Regions from separate parts of the Stenotrophomonas sp. LM091 genome, predicted to be linked through region 1. Evidence: predicted binding sites of a transcription regulator. Region 1 holds the regulator's gene; the other holds the start of a gene.
The links. Region 1 encodes FliA, which starts transcription of late flagellar genes. Its sites were predicted from a motif close to TAAAGTTTNNCNNNCNNNGGCCGATAA; they were not measured.
Positions count from the first base shown of each region.

Region 2: the regulator FliA is predicted to act here: its motif matches at 1,423-1,449, upstream of BIZ42_RS01560 (methyl-accepting chemotaxis protein).

Region 1 is NZ_CP017483.1:4,169,649-4,177,534, reverse strand. It holds gene flhB (flagellar biosynthesis protein FlhB) at 1-884, shown strand, start outside; gene flhA (flagellar biosynthesis protein FlhA) at 902-2,983, shown strand; gene flhF (flagellar biosynthesis protein FlhF) at 3,133-4,863, shown strand; gene BIZ42_RS18555 (MinD/ParA family protein) at 4,850-5,737, shown strand; gene BIZ42_RS18550 (RNA polymerase sigma factor FliA) at 5,734-6,480, shown strand; gene cheY (chemotaxis response regulator CheY) at 6,497-6,889, shown strand; gene BIZ42_RS18540 (protein phosphatase CheZ) at 6,889-7,503, shown strand; gene BIZ42_RS18535 (chemotaxis protein CheA) at 7,509-7,886, shown strand, end outside.
Region 2 is NZ_CP017483.1:347,140-355,025, reverse strand. It holds gene BIZ42_RS01565 (PAS domain S-box protein) at 1-1,381, shown strand, start outside; gene BIZ42_RS01560 (methyl-accepting chemotaxis protein) at 1,661-3,517, shown strand; tRNA gene BIZ42_RS01555 (tRNA-Leu) at 3,665-3,751, opposite strand; gene BIZ42_RS01550 (response regulator) at 3,876-4,256, shown strand; gene BIZ42_RS01545 (SOS response-associated peptidase family protein) at 4,264-5,220, opposite strand; gene BIZ42_RS01540 (GNAT family N-acetyltransferase) at 5,335-5,751, shown strand; tRNA gene BIZ42_RS01535 (tRNA-Glu) at 5,802-5,877, opposite strand; tRNA gene BIZ42_RS01530 (tRNA-Ala) at 5,927-6,002, opposite strand; tRNA gene BIZ42_RS01525 (tRNA-Glu) at 6,107-6,182, opposite strand; tRNA gene BIZ42_RS01520 (tRNA-Ala) at 6,232-6,307, opposite strand; tRNA gene BIZ42_RS01515 (tRNA-Glu) at 6,447-6,522, opposite strand; tRNA gene BIZ42_RS01510 (tRNA-Ala) at 6,575-6,650, opposite strand; tRNA gene BIZ42_RS01505 (tRNA-Glu) at 6,795-6,870, opposite strand; tRNA gene BIZ42_RS01500 (tRNA-Ala) at 6,924-6,999, opposite strand; gene BIZ42_RS01495 (heavy metal translocating P-type ATPase) at 7,082-7,886, opposite strand, start outside.

The DNA of each region.
Region 1 (7,886 bases):
TCGGCGAATTGATGCTGCGCTTGCTGGTGGCCATGTGGCCGCTGCTCGTGATCTGTCTGCTGGCCTGCTTCCTCTCGCCAGTGGCGATGGGCGGGCTGCGCTGGTCGAACAAATCGCTGATGCCCGATTTCAAGCGGCTCAGCCCGATGGCCGGCATGAAGCGCCTGTATGGCCCGGAAGCGATTGCCGAGTTCACCAAGTCCCTGCTGCGCATCGCCTTTGTCGGCACCGCCGCCGGGCTGGTGGTGTGGCACGGCATCCGCTCGCTGCGTGACCTGCTCAACCAGCCACTGGAGGCCGCGATGATCCACGGCCTGGGCTTCACCCTGAAGCTCATGCTCGCCACCGGCGGCGCAATGATGCTGCTGGCCGCCATCGATGCCCCCTACCAGCGCTGGAACTGGATGCGCAAATTGAAGATGACCCGTGAAGAGCTGCGCCGCGAAATGAAGGAAAGCGAGGGCAGCCCGGAGGTCAAGGGCCGCATCCGCCAGCTGCAGCAGCAGATGTCCAACCGCCGGATGATGGAAGCGGTGCCCACCGCCGATGTCGTGGTGGTCAATCCCACCCATTACGCGGTCGCCCTGAAATATGAAGGCGGAAAGATGGGGGCGCCCACCGTGGTGGCCCTGGGCGTGGATGAAACCGCCCTGCGCATCCGTGAGGTGGCCGATGGCAACAAGGTCGCCATCGTCTCCGCCCCGCCTTTGGCACGCGCCTTGTATCGGGAAGGTCAACTTGGAAAGGAAATTCCCGTGAGACTGTATTCGGCCGTGGCCCAGGTGCTCTCCTATGTCTACCAGCTGCGCGGCTGGCAGACCGGCCCGATGCCGGCAGCGCCCAGCATCGACATCGATGAATTCGGCAAGGGGGGCCGCCCATGAGCGCGCAGCCGGCCGGCATGAACGCGCGCCGCGCGCTGGACATGATCCGCCACGGGCTGGGTGCCCCGCTGATCGTGCTGGCCCTGCTGGCGATGGTGGTGGTGCCGTTGGCGCCGCCCGTGCTGGACGCGCTGTTCACCTTCAACATCGCCATCTCGCTGATGGTGCTGCTGGCGGTGGTCTATGTGAAGCGCCCGCTGGACTTCACCATCTTCCCGATCGTGCTGCTGATCACCACCATGCTGCGGCTGGCGCTGAACGTGGCCTCCACCCGCGTGATCCTGCTGCACGGCCAGAACGGCCACGAGGCCGCCGGCAAGGTGATCGCCTCGTTCGGCGAGTTCGTCATCGGCGGCAACTACGCGGTCGGCATCGTGGTGTTCGCGATTCTGACCATCATCAACTTCGTGGTGATCACCAAGGGCGCCGGCCGCGTGTCCGAAGTGACCGCACGCTTCATCCTCGATGCCATGCCCGGCAAGCAGATGGCGATCGACGCCGATCTCAACGCCGGTTTGCTGACGCGTGAAGAGGCCAAGGCCCGCCGCGAGGAGGTCCGCGAGGAAGCCGACTTCTACGGCGCAATGGACGGTGCCAGCAAGTTCATCCGCGGCGATGCGATCGCCGGCATCCTGATCCTGTTCATCAACCTGGTCGGCGGCCTGGCGGTCGGCGTGCTGCAGCATGGCATGCCCTTCGGCGATGCCGCCGCGACCTACACCCTGCTCTCCATCGGTGACGGCCTGGTGGCCCAGCTGCCGGCCCTGCTGGTGTCCTCGGCGGTGGCCATGCTGGTCACCCGCGCCTCGCGCTCTCAGGACATGGCCCAGGCCATGATGGGCCAGGTATTCGGCCAGTACCGCGCACTGACCATCGCCGCGGCGATCCTTGCAGTCGTCGGCCTGGTCCCGGGCATGCCCAACGTCGCCTTCTTGACGCTGGCCGCCATCCTGGGCTTCATCGCCTGGAAGGCGTGGAAGAAGAGCACCGCCCAGGCCGCGGCGGCTGATTCCCCGGCCGCCAATCGCCCCGATACCCTCGGCCTGCCCGGTGCAGCGCCCTCGCCCACCGCCGAGCTGACCTGGGACGAACTGCGCCCGGTCGACCCGCTCGGCCTGGAAGTCGGCTACCGGCTGATCCCGCTGGTGGACAAGAACCAGGGCGGCGAGCTGATGGCCCGGATCAAGGGCGTGCGCCGCAAGCTCACCCACGACATCGGCTTCCTGATTCCCTCGGTGCATATCCGCGACAACCTGGAACTGCCGGCGACCGCGTACCGCCTGCTGATCCACGGGGTGCCGGTGGCCACCGCGGAGATCCATCCCGACCGCGAACTCGCGCTGGACCCGGGCAGTGCGCTGGGCACGCTGGAAGGCATTGCCGGCAAGGATCCCGCCTTCGGCCTGGATGCCACCTGGATCCAGCCGCACCAGCGCGCCAATGCCGAATCGATGGGCTACACCGTGGTCGACCCGGCCACCGTGGTCGCCACCCATCTGTCGCACCTGATCCGCGAGCACGCCCCGGAGCTGCTCGGCCACGAGGAAGTGCAGCAGCTGCTGGCCAACCTGGCCAAGAGCGCCCCCAAGCTCGTCGAAGACCTGACACCCAAGTCGCTGCCGCTGTCGGCCGTGGTGCGGGTATTGCAGAACCTGCTGATCGAGCGCATCCCGATCCGCCAGCTGCGCAAGATCGTCGAATCGCTGGTGGAAAGCGCGCCGACCAGCCAGGACCCGGCCGTGCTCACCGCTGCCGTGCGCAACGCGCTGGGCCGTTTCATCGTGCAGGAGATCGCCGGGATGTCGCCGGAGCTGCCGGTGTTCACCCTCAACCCGCAACTGGAACGGGTCTTGCAGGAGTCCACGCAGGGCAACGGCGCCGCGCTGGAACCCGGACTCGCCGAGCGACTGCATCAAAGCCTGGCCGAATGTGTCGGCAAGCAGGAAGCGAAGAACGAGCCCGCGGTCGTGCTGGTGCCTGGCCCGGTACGTGCGGCGCTGGCACGGCTGGTACGCCACAGCGTCCCCTCGCTGTCCGTACTCGCCTACAGCGAGGTGCCCGAGGACAAACGGTTGAAGCTGGTCGGCACGATCAGTTGAGCCGGACGCCCGACGGTACCGCGACAGAAAACAGACACCTCATTCGATTTCACCGCAGCAGGAAATAAAGGGACTCCCTGACCGTGCAGACCACCGACAACCAGCGTTTCCCTTCCACGACTCCGCCGCCCCAGTCCCGGTACCACAGCATGAAAATCAAACGCTTCGTCGCCTCCGATATGCGCTCGGCCATGAACCTGGTGCGCAAGGAACACGGACCGGACGCAGTGATCCTGTCCAACCGCCGGATCGAGGAAGGTGTCGAAATCGTGGCGGCGGCCAACTATGACGAAAGCGCCGTGCAGCGTGCGCTGGAAGCGGCCCGCAAGGACGTGGCCCCACCGCCGGTGCCGCGCCCGCGCAGCGCCGCCGATGCCGTGATCGCCGCCGTGACCCGCCGCAGGGCCCCGGTCGCCGCGCCCGAGCCGGTGGCCGCGACCACCTCGGCCGTCGCCGCGCTGGCCCGCGCCGCCGTCGGCGCCACCGGTCGCACCCTGGATACCGCCAACGAGATCGTGCCGCCGCCGGGCAGCAGTGGCTTCGCCGCCACCCTGGCCCGTGCCAGCGTCGGCCCGGCCGTCAACGAACCGTCGCTGCCGGAGCAGATCTTCGCGCCGTTCAATGTCGAGCAGGCCGCGGCCGCGTCGCCAGCGCTGCTGCAGCCTGAGCCGCTTGTCGCCGAGCCCACCGTGGCGGCCGTGAACCCGCCGATCAACCGCGCGCGCTTCGTCATCGACCCGCCGATGGACGACGAACCGCACTTCCAGATGCACGTGCCGGCCGCCGCCGTGGCGATGCCGCCGCTGCCGGTCAGCGTCACCGTGCCGCCGGCCCTGCCTGCTGCCGAGAGCGTCGTGGCAGCGCCGGACACGGTCGCCCAGGCGCGTGCCGAAAACCCGGCGCCCGCCGTTGTCGCCGAACCGGCGCAGGCCCAGCCGCAGCCGGCCGCCGAACTGGTGGTGGTGCAGCGTGATGACGAAGAGATCCGCCAGCTGCGTCACGAAGTGGCCGGCATGCGCCAGGTCATCGAGCGCGAGATGAACCGCTTCACCGACGAGCGCCTGCGCGGCTCGCCGGTCCGCGCCGCCGCGCTGGACCTGATGGACGAGTACGGCTTCGATGCCGGCATCAGCCGCGACGTGGCCATGCAGATTCCGCTGGACACCGAAGCCCACCGCGGCCGCGGGCTGATGCTCGGCCTGCTCTCCAAAAAGCTGCCGATCGCCCCGGTCGACCCGCTCGACGCCGGCGGCGTGATCGCCCTGGTCGGCCCCACCGGCGCCGGCAAGACCACCACCATCGCCAAGCTGGCCTCGCGCTTCGCCGAGGCGCATGCGGCCCGCGATGTCGCCCTGGTCACCACCGATACCGGCCGCATCGGCGCCCGCGAGCAGCTGTACGGCTTCGGCCGGCAGCTTGGCATCGCGGTCCATGAGGCCAGCAGCGGCAGCGATCTGAACCAACTGCTGGAGCGCCTGAAGGACTACAAGCTGGTCCTGATCGACACCGCGGGCCTGGGCCCGCGTGACCGCGCCCTGGCCGCCCAGCTGCAGTGGCTGCGCGCGGCCCAGCAGATCCGCACCCTGCTGGTGCTGCCGGCCAACACCAGCTTCGGCGACATGGACGAGGTGGTCCGCCGCTTCAGCGCCGCCAACCCGCAGGGCGTGGTGCTGAGCAAGCTGGACGAGACCGGCCGCTTCGGCAGCGCCCTGTCGGTGGCCGTGGACCACCGCCTGCCGATCACCTGGGTCACCGATGGCCAGGACGTTCCTGAAGACCTGCACCGTGCCAGTGCGGCCAATCTTGTACTTCGCCTTGAAGATTTGCGCCGCGCGGCCGATATGCCCTGCAACCCGGAGTTGAACCATGCCGTCGCGTGAGTACGCCAAGCTGACCAAGACCTTCCCGTTGTCGGCTACCCGAAGCCAGCCGCTGGGCCCGGTCCGCACCATCGCCGTCACCGGCGGCAAGGGCGGCGTGGGCAAAACGAACGTTTCGGCCAATCTGGCCGTGGCGCTGGCAGACATGGGCAAACGCACGCTGCTGCTGGACGCCGACCTCGGCCTGGCCAACATCGACGTGATCCTGGGCCTGCAGCCGAAGGTGACCCTGGCCGACCTGGTCGCCGGGCGCTGCACGCTGGAAGAAGTGATCATGGAAGGCCCCGGTGGCGTGCTGGTGGTCCCGGCTGCCTCCGGCCGCCGCCACATGGCCGAACTGCAGCCGGCCGAACACGTCGGCCTGGTCAATGTGTTCTCCGAGCTCGAGCGCGAGCTGGACATCATGATCGTGGACACCGCCGCCGGCATCACCGATGGCGTGCTCACCTTCTGCCAGGCCGCGCAGGACACCGTGGTGGTGGTCTGCGACGAGCCGGCCTCGATCACCGATGCCTACGCCCTGATCAAGGTGCTCTCGCGCGAGCGCGGCGTGGACCGGATCCAGGTGGTGGCCAACATGGTCCGCGACCCGAACGAAGGCCGCGTGCTGTACGAGAAGCTATCCCGCGTGTGCGAGAAGTTCCTCGCCGATGTCTCGCTGAACTACCTGGGCTGCGTGCCGCAGGATGACTGGCTGCGCCTGTCGGTGCAGCGCCAGCAGCCGGTGGTGAAGGCCTACCCGTCGAGCCCGGCCGCCCTGGCGCTGACCGAGATCGCGCGCCGCACCGCCCGCTGGCAGGCCCCGACCGAGCCGCGTGGCGGGGTCGAGTTCTTCCTGGAACGCATCCTCAAGCAACGCGGGGTGACGGTATGAAGGGCGCAGCACAATACAAAGAGGTCCAGCGGACCGCGGCCAACGAGTGCATTGCCCAGCACTCGGACCTCGTCCGGCGGATCGCCCACCATCTTGCCGCGCGCCTGCCGGCGAGCGTGGAAGTGGACGACCTGATCCAGGCCGGCATGATGGGCCTGATCGAGGCCTCGCGCAGCTACGACGCCGACCAGGGCGCCTCGTTCGAGACCTACGCCTCGATCCGTATCCGCGGCTCGATGATCGACGAGATCCGCCGGGGCGACTGGGTGCCGCGCTCGGTCCACCGCCGTGCCCGGGATGCCGCCGCCACCATCCGTCGCCTCGAGCAGAGCACCGGCCGCGCCGCCAGCGCCACCGAAGTGGCGGCCGCGATGGACATGCCGCTGCCGGATTACCTGCGGCTGATGGAAGACGCCTCGCGCGGCCAGGTGCTGAGCCTGGAATCGCGGATCGAAGACCAGGGCGAGCTGGACACCGTCGCCCAGGGCGGCCCGACCCCGCAGCAGGTGCTGGAACGCGGCGAGTTCGGGCGCGAGCTGGGCAACGCGATCGGCCTGCTGCCCGAGCGCGAACAGCTGGTCCTGTCGCTGTACTACGAGCAGGAACTGAACCTGAAAGAGATCGGCGCCGTACTGGGTGTGAGCGAATCGCGCGTGTGCCAGATCCATGGCCAGGCCGTGCTGCGCCTGCGGGGCCGGCTGAAGATCTTCGAGGCGGCAGACGCCGGCCTCGAGAACCATTGAAATCGAGGAAAGTGCTTTGAACAAGAACATGCGTATCCTGATCGTCGACGACTTCTCGACCATGCGTCGTATCGTCAAGAACCTGCTGGGCGATCTGGGCTTCACCAATACGGCCGAAGCCGAGGACGGGCATGCCGCGCTGGCGATGTTGCAGAGCCAGCCGTTCGATTTCGTGGTCACCGACTGGAACATGCCGGTGATGACCGGCATCGACCTGCTCAAGGCCGTGCGTGCCGATGCCAAGCTCAAGACCCTGCCGGTGCTGATGGTGACCGCCGAAGCCAAGCGCGAGCAGATCATCGAAGCGGCCCAGGCCGGCGTGAACGGCTACATCATCAAGCCCTTCACCGCACAGACCCTGGAAGAGAAGCTCGGCAAGATCTTCGAACGCCTGGCGGCGAGCGCCTGATGGAGACCCTGAGCGACAAATCCGCGCTGGTGCAGCGCCTGCAGGATGCCCTGGCCGCCCTGGAAAGTGGCGACGAAGCCGGCTGGCGCCGGGAAATCGACGCCCTCGCCGCGCTGCGCACGCAGCCGATGATGGCCGGCCTGAACCGCCTGGCCCGCGAACTCGGCCAGGCCCTGGGCGAGCTGCCCAGCCTGCCCAGCGAAGCCGGCGAACTGGATGACGCCTGCGCGCGCCTGGACCACGTGGTGGCGATGACCGAACAGGCCACCCACCGCACGCTGGACCTGGCCGAGGAATGTCGCTCGCTCACCGAACAGCTGCGCGCCAACGGGTTGACGCCCGACCAGGGCCAACAGCTCGACCGCATCCGTCACAATCTCACCGAAATCGCGCTGACGCAGAGCTACCAGGACCTCACCGGCCAGATCATCCGCCGCGTGGTGGGGATCGTGCGCCGCGTGCATGAAGGTTTCGGTGCGCTCGGCCTGCCGCCGCAGGAAGACGAGAAGAAGCGCGACAACAACGGCCTGGCCGGTCCGGCCGTGAACGGCCTGGATCGCCATGCGGTGTCACAGAACGACGCCGACGACCTGCTCTCGGACCTGGGACTGTAACGACCATGAGTGCTGTTCCAGACGATATCGCTGCCGACTTCATCCTCGAGGCCCAGGAAATCCTGGACCGCCTCGGCGAACAGCTGGTGTCGCTGGAGCAGGCGCCCCAGGACGCCGACCAGCTCAATGCCGTGTTCCGCGGCTTCCACACGCTCAAGGGCGGTGCCGGCTTCCTCGGCATCCAGGCGATGGTCGAGCTGTGCCACGCGGCCGAGGAAACCCTCGGCATGGCGCGTTCGGGCCAGGCCACGCTGCAGGCGCACCACTTCGATGCGGCCCAGCAGTCGCTGGACTACCTGCAGTCGATGCTGGATTCGGTCTCGGCCGGAACCGAGCCGGGCTATGCCCCGCCGGAACTGATCGCCCAGTTCGACGTCAACGGT
Region 2 (7,886 bases), 490 kb from region 1:
TGTCGGCATGGCGGTCGATCTCACCCCGCTGCTGCAGGTGCGCGAGCAGGCCTTCGTCGCGGCCGAGAAGTTTGCCGGGGCGTTCTCTTCGGCGGCGCTGGGCATGGCCCTGGTCTCGCTGGAAGGGCGTTGGCTGGACGTCAACGATTCGCTGTGCGGCATCCTCGGTTACACCCGTGCCGAACTGCTGCAGATCGACTTCCAGACACTGACGCATCCGGATGACCTGCACACCGACCTGGCCCTGCTCGGTGACCTGCTGGCCGGCCGTCGCGAGCACTACCACATGGAGAAGCGCTATCTGGGCAAGGCCGGCAACCTGGTCTGGGGGCGGCTGTCGGTCTCGCTGGTGCGCACCGAGAATGGCGAGCCGCTGCATTTCGTTTCGCAGATCCAGGACGTGACCGCGCAGCGGCTCAGCGGCCAGCAGCTGCGCGAATCCGAGCAGCGCACCCGCGTCACCCTGGATGCGGTGGCCGACATGGTGCTCACCCTGGATCTACATGGGGGCATCCAGTACGCCAATGCCGCGGCCACGCGCGCGCTGGCCGGGGAGGGCGCCGAGGCCCTGGCCGGCAGCCAGCTGCAGGAGGTGATGGAACTCACCACCGAGTACGCGCCGCGCTCACCGCTGGATGTGGCCGTGCTGCTCGACCCGGACAGCAACGCGGTCGATCTGCATTCGGACCTGTTGCTGTCGGTCGGTGCCCACCTGCTGCCGGTCGACCTTACCCGTGCCTGGCTGCGCGATGAGCAGGGGCAGGTCAGCGGCGCGGTCTGGGTGATCCGTGATGTCACCCAGCAGCGCGCCCGCCAGCGCGAAGCCCGGCATCTGGCCGAGATCGACCCGCTGACCGAACTGAGCAACCGGCGCGGTTTCGAGGCGCACCTGCAACAGGCCATCACCCGGGTCGCGCGGACCGGGCAGTCGGCCTCGTTGATGTACATCGACCTGGACCATTTCAAGCCGGTCAACGATACCCACGGCCATCTGGCCGGCGATGCCGTGCTGTGGGCGGTGGCCAGCGTGCTGCGGCACGGCGTGCGCGATTCGGACATCGTGGCGCGGCTGGGCGGCGACGAGTTCGCGGTGATCCTGGCCGGCTGTTCGCTCAAGCGTGCCCGCCGCATCGCCAGCGACCTGCTCGAGGCGATGCGCGGGTTGTCCATCCCCTGGGATCAGCGCCGGTTGAGCGTGGGGGCCAGCATCGGCATCGCCCCCCTGTTCGGGGGCATGAGCGTGGATGATGCCGTGGCCGCCGCCGACGCCCAGTGCTACCGGGCCAAGGCGATGGGGCGCGACAACGTGCAGGTCGAAGCCCAGGCGCTGGGTGCGGTCGACCCGCTGGACGCCCTCGATGCCAGCGAAAGCGGCGAGTAGGCGCCGGGCCAGTCTGCATCACAGGGCGGGGACGCTGGCCCTAAAGCTTTCAGAACACGCGCCGTTATATGACTCGCAGTTGCTGCCTGTCTGCTCACGTGGATATCTGGCCGTACACCTTGTTCATGGTTCATGTTCACCGGCTTGCCCGGTGTTTGAAGTCCATCGAAGCAACGTCATCCCCACTGGCGGTCTTCGTGAGTCCCAGCCAACGGAATACCGCCACCGGGCCACCGCCCGGCGCTGACCTATTCGCTAACAGGACACCGAGGTCTAGAGATGATTACTTCAGGCTTGCACACGCATGTGCCAGGTCGTGGCAACGACGCCGACGCCGGCTCGTTGTGGCGTTCGCTCACGGCATTGTTCATTTCCCGACGCGCCGCCCAAGGCGCTGCGGCATCGGCCGCCCTGCAGCGGCAGGCCGAGCTGGAGCACCAGGTCAAGGCCCTGCATCGGGTCCAGGCGGTGATCGAGTTCCATCTCGATGGCACCATTGTCCATGCCAACGACAACTTCCTGCAGACGCTGGGCTACACCCTGGAGGAGATCCAGGGCAAGCATCACGCGATGTTCGTCGATGCCGAGTACGCGCAGAGCCGGGAGTACCGCGACTTCTGGGCCAACCTGGGCCGCGGTGAGTTCGATGCGGGCCAGTACCGGCGGATCGGCAAGGGTGGCCGCGAGATCTGGATCCAGGCGTCCTACAACCCGGTGTTCGACAGCAACGGGCGGCCGTACAAGGTGGTCAAGTTCGCGACCGACATCACCGCGCAGAAATTCCAGGCGGCCGACTTCGCCGGGCAACTGGCGGCCATCAACAAATCACAGGCGGTGATCGAGTTCGATCTTGAAGGTCGCATTCTGGCCGCCAACGAGAACTTCCTCGCTGCCATGGGCTACGCATTGGAGGAGGTCCGCGGGCAGCATCATTCGATGTTCGCCGACCCCGAGCATCGTCAGAGCGCGGAGTACCGCGCGTTCTGGGCGAAACTGGGCCGTGGCGAGTACGATGCCGGCCAGTACAGGCGCCTGGGCAAAGGCGGGCGCGAGGTCTGGATCCAGGCCTCGTACAACCCGATCTATGACATGAACGGACGCCCGTTCAAAGTGGTCAAGTACGCCACCGATATCACCGCGCAGGTGCGTGACACCCTGGCGCTGCAGCAGGCCGTGGCGCAGACACGCGAAGTGGTGGCCGCAGCGCAGGCCGGCGATCTGACCGGCCATATCGCCACCCAGGACAAGACCGGCCCGATCGCCGAACTGTGCGAGGGCATCAATGCGCTGGTCGAGACGATGGCCGGCATCATCGCCCAGATCAAACTGGCCGCGGACACCATCGCGGTGGGCGCCAGCGAGATCGCCGAAGGCAACAGCGACCTGTCCGTGCGCACTGAACAACAGGCGGCCTCGCTGGAGGAAACCGCCGTGTCGATGAAGGGACTGACCACCACCGTGCGCCGCACCGCCGACAATGCCCGCCAGGCCAATCAGCTGGCCGGTGGCGCGGTCGAGGTGGCGGCGCAGGGTGGGCAGGTGGTGCACGAGGTGGTTTCGACCATGTCGCTGATCAACGACTCCTCGCGCCGTATCGTCGACATCATCGGGGTGATCGACGGCATCGCGTTCCAGACCAACATCCTGGCGCTCAATGCGGCAGTGGAGGCGGCGCGCGCGGGTGAACATGGCCGCGGGTTTGCCGTGGTCGCCTCGGAAATCCGCTCGCTGTCGCAGCGTTCGGCCGAGGCCGCCAAGGAGATCAAGCAGCTGATCGGCGACTCGGTCGAGAAAGTCGGGGCGGGCACGCGTCAGGTCGAGAGCGCGGGGCGCACCATGGACGAGATCGTGGTCAGCGTGAAGCGCGTGAGCGATCTGATGGCCGATATCAGCACCGCCGCCCAGCAGCAGAGCGAGGGCATCGAGCAGATCAACCAGGTGGTCGAGCACATCGACGAGAGCACGCAGCAGAACGCCGCGCTGGTGGAGGAGGCGTCGGCGGCTGCCCGCAGCATGGAAGAGCAGTCCACCCGGCTGCTGCAGACGGTGGCGGCGTTCCGGGTGGCGGGGACAGGTGCGCCTCGCGCGGCACACCTCAATCCCACTGCTGGCCAGCCCGCACTGCGTCTGGTCTGACTGCCGTGCGGGAACCGCCGACCGCGCGCCGCGGCAAACAGACCCTGCCGCCGATTGCGCCGGCGGAGTAGTGGCCGCGGCGCTGTCGAGCCGCCGCACAACGAAAAACGCCCCGGATCCGTCGATCCGGGGCGTTCTGGTTTTCCATGGTGCCGAAGGTGGGACTCGAACCCACACGCTTTTAAGGGCGGCGGATTTTGAGTCCGCTGCGTCTACCGATTCCGCCACTTCGGCTGGCTGGCCGCGTAGTGTATACAAGATGTGGAGGTTTGTGCAGACCTGAATGCTTAAGTCGGCGTCAGGGTTTCACCTACACAGGACGCTATACTCATCGCGCTGAACCATACAGGGAGTCGTCATGAGCGCGCTGCAGGATCTTCGGGTGCTGGTGGTCGAGAACGACGAAATGAGTGCGGCGCTGCTGCAGATGCAGCTGGCACAGTCCGGCGCCGTGGTGGTGGGGTTGGCCGCGTCGGTGCCGGAGGCGCTGCGCCTGCTCGGCGAGACCCGGCCCCAGGTGGTGCTGCTGGATTACCGCCTGGCCAACAACGAGACCAGTGAGGCGGTGGCTGCGGCCCTGGCGGCCCGCCAGATCCCCTTCGTGCTGGCCACCGGCATGGCCACCGAGCATCTGCCCGAGGCCTTCCGCTCGGGCATCATCCTGACCAAGCCTTACCTGACGGCCGAATTGAACGCCGCGCTGGGGCGCGCACGGGCAGGGGACTCGGTTACCGGCTGAGTGGGCGTCACGCCGCTTCGGCGTGCGCCAGTGATACCGGTTCGCGGTCGTCCAGGATCCGGTACAGCGCGGCCAGGTCTGCCGGGTCGGGGTTCAACCAGGCATCGAGATGTTCGCGCCGGATCGGCACGATACAGCGGTCATGGCCGGTACGCGCCACCTCCGTGGGCGGCTCGTCGGTGATCGCGGCGAACGACAACAGCCGGCCTTCCGGGCCTTCCCATTCCGACCACAGGCAGGCGATCAGCAGATCGCGCGGCGGCTGTGGGCTGAATTGGAGCACGACGTTCTCGGCTTTCTCGCCCGGCGACAGCGGGCGCTGCTCCAGTGCGTGACGCGGCACGTGTTCGTAGAACGACTGCACCACCACCACGCCATGCTGGTGGCCGAACGCGGATTTCCAGTAGGCCTCCAGGCTGTCACGGCGAGCGTTGTAGGTGCCGGGATAGAGCACGTCGTTGCGCGCGGGTTTGTCCGGCAGCCGGCACTGGTAGCGCATCGGTTTGATCACGCGCTGGCCCTGTTCGGACACGATCACCGGGGCGTAGACCCCCGGAAAAATGCGGCTGTCGCGCGGCACCAGGCCGGCGCGCTGCAGATCGGCCAGGCGCGTCTGCGCGCGTTCGATCCGGTTGCCGGCCACGCGCACCTCGTTGCGTGCCTTCTGCGTGGGGCGTGCGGCCAACTGCTCCTCGGCCACGCGCAGGCGTGCGCCCTGCACGCGCACCTCCTCATCCAGTGCCTGCATTTCCTCGGCATGCCATTGCTGGATCCGGGCCACGATCTCCTGGCCCTGCGCGGTGCGGGCGCCGGCAAAGCCATCGTCCATTGCCTTGGGCGTTTTGGGGCGCTGCTTGCCGGCGTCGTGCGCGTAAAGCTGGGCGAACTCGTCCAGCGACATCATGGCGCCGTACTCACGGACCAGCTTGGTGTAGTCGGCGCGGATCTGGGCGGAATAGCACATGGCGGGGACGGCAGCGCGCAGGGAGGGCGGAGGGGACAGGATAGGCCGATGGGTCGCAGATACTGCGAATCCGTTCGGGCATGCTGAGTGTCCATTCATTGCCGGATCCGCGTCATGTCGCTGCCTGCTGGTGTTCATTGCATCCCCCTGCCACCCAGCGTGGAGGAATACCGTGCCCTGCGCGTGCTGGCCGGGCTGAGCCCGAAAACCGCCGAGGCGGCGGCGCGTGGCCTGCCCAATACCGTCTTCGGTGTGAGCCTGCGCGAAGGAGACCGCCTGTTGGCGATGGGCCGGATCATCGGTGATGGCGGCTGCTTCCTGCAGGTGGTGGATATCGCCGTGGTCCCGGATCGCCAGGGGCAGGGCCTGGGCAAGGCCGTGATGGCCCAGCTCGATGCCTGGCTGCGCACGAATGCCATCGGCGCCTATGTGAGCCTGATCGCCGATGGGCAGGCGCATCGGCTGTATGCGCAGTTCGGTTTTACCTTGACCGCGCCGCGCTCGGTGGGGATGGCGAAGGTCGTAGCGTAGGGCCCATAAACAAACAGCCCCGACCGAAGTCAGGGCTGTTTGCTTGAAGCTGGCGTCCCCACGGGGATTCGAACCCCGGTCGCCACCGTGAAAGGGTGATGTCCTAGGCCTCTAGACGATGGGGACGCGTTAAACCGAATTTTGGCTTCCATCGGACGGCCTGTGTCCGGAGAAGTGGTGGAGCCAGGCGGGATCGAACCGCCGACCTCCTGCATGCCATGCAGGCGCTCTCCCAGCTGAGCTATGGCCCCACAGTTGTGCTGCGAGCCGCCTATCATAGCGGCGGATGTGCCGGATGGGAAGAGGCTCATGAAACAAAAAGCCCCGACCGAAGTCAGGGCTGTCTGTTTGAAGCTGGCGTCCCCACGGGGATTCGAACCCCGGTCGCCACCGTGAAAGGGTGATGTCCTAGGCCTCTAGACGATGGGGACGCGTTAAACCGAATTTTGGCTTCTATCGGACGGCCTGTGTCCGGAGAAGTGGTGGAGCCAGGCGGGATCGAACCGCCGACCTCCTGCATGCCATGCAGGCGCTCTCCCAGCTGAGCTATGGCCCCACGTTGTACCGCAAGCCGCTTAGTATATCTGCCTGTTCACGTTTGTGGAAGTCTTTTTGAGCACTTCCGGACAACGCAACCGCAGATGGCGGTGAACAAAAAGACCCGGCATGCCGGGCCTCGGTGTTCTTCTGATGAGTGGCGTCCCCACGGGGATTCGAACCCCGGTCGCCACCGTGAAAGGGTGATGTCCTAGGCCTCTAGACGATGGGGACGCATGAAACTCATCAAATTGTTCAGCACACCCGAACGGCCTAATGTCCGGAGTGGTGGAGCCAGGCGGGATCGAACCGCCGACCTCCTGCATGCCATGCAGGCGCTCTCCCAGCTGAGCTATGGCCCCACGATGCTGGAGGCGGAATTCTACGCGGCCGTGAAGCGTTCGCCAAGTCTTTTTTCTGAAATACCGAAGAAAGAATGCATGCGGAAAAAACCCACCACTGAAAACAAAAAGCCCCGACCGAAGTCAGGGCTGTCTGTTTGAAACTGGCGTCCCCACGGGGATTCGAACCCCGGTCGCCACCGTGAAAGGGTGATGTCCTAGGCCTCTAGACGATGGGGACGCACGAAAACTTCAAATTTTGTCACTGCAATCTGATCGGCCTAATGATCGGATTGGTGGAGCCAGGCGGGATCGAACCGCCGACCTCCTGCATGCCATGCAGGCGCTCTCCCAGCTGAGCTATGGCCCCACGTCGTGAGGAGCGAAATCATAGCGACGACGTTTTGGATTGGCAAGAAAAAAGTGAAGAAAATTTCGTCATTCGTTGCGACTCATCCGCCTGGCAGCCGCTGATGGCGCAGGCGCAACGCGTTGCTGATCACCGACACCGAACTCAGACTCATCGCCAGCGCCGCCAACATGGGCGACATCACGATGCCCAAGGGATACAGCACACCGGCCGCAACCGGAATGCCAAGTGCGTTGTAGAGAAACGCAAACCCCAGGTTCTGCCGCATGTTGCGCACGCTGGCGGTGGAGAGCTGGCGCGCACGCAGGATGCCGCGCAGGTCGCCTTTGACGAGGGTGACCTGCGCACTGGACATCGCCACGTCGGTGCCATTGCCCATCGCGATCCCGACATCGGCGCTTGCCAGCGCAGGCGCATCGTTGATGCCGTCACCGGCCATCGCGACCGTGCGACCCTGCGCCTGCAGCGTGCGGATCAGCGCGGCTTTGTCGGCGGGGCGCATTTCGCCATGCACCTCATCCAGGCCGAGTTCCCGCGCGACCGCTTCAGCGGTGTCGGTGCCATCGCCGGTGGCCATCACGATGCGCAGCCCATCGCGGTGCAGGTGCGTGATCGCTTCGGCGGTGGAGGCCTTGATTGGATCGGCGACGGCGAGCAGTCCACCGAGCTGTCCATCCACGGCCAGGTACATCACGCTTGCCGCGGTACTGCGCAGCTGCGCTGCACCTTCGCGCAACGCATCCAGGGCGATGCCGTGTTCGTCCATCAGTGCGGTATTGCCAAGCAGCAGCGCCTTGCCAGCGACCACGCCCTGCACACCCATGCCGGTCAGTGAGTCGAAGTCCGCCACGGCGGTCAACGTCATCCTGCGCGCCTTCGCTTCGGCA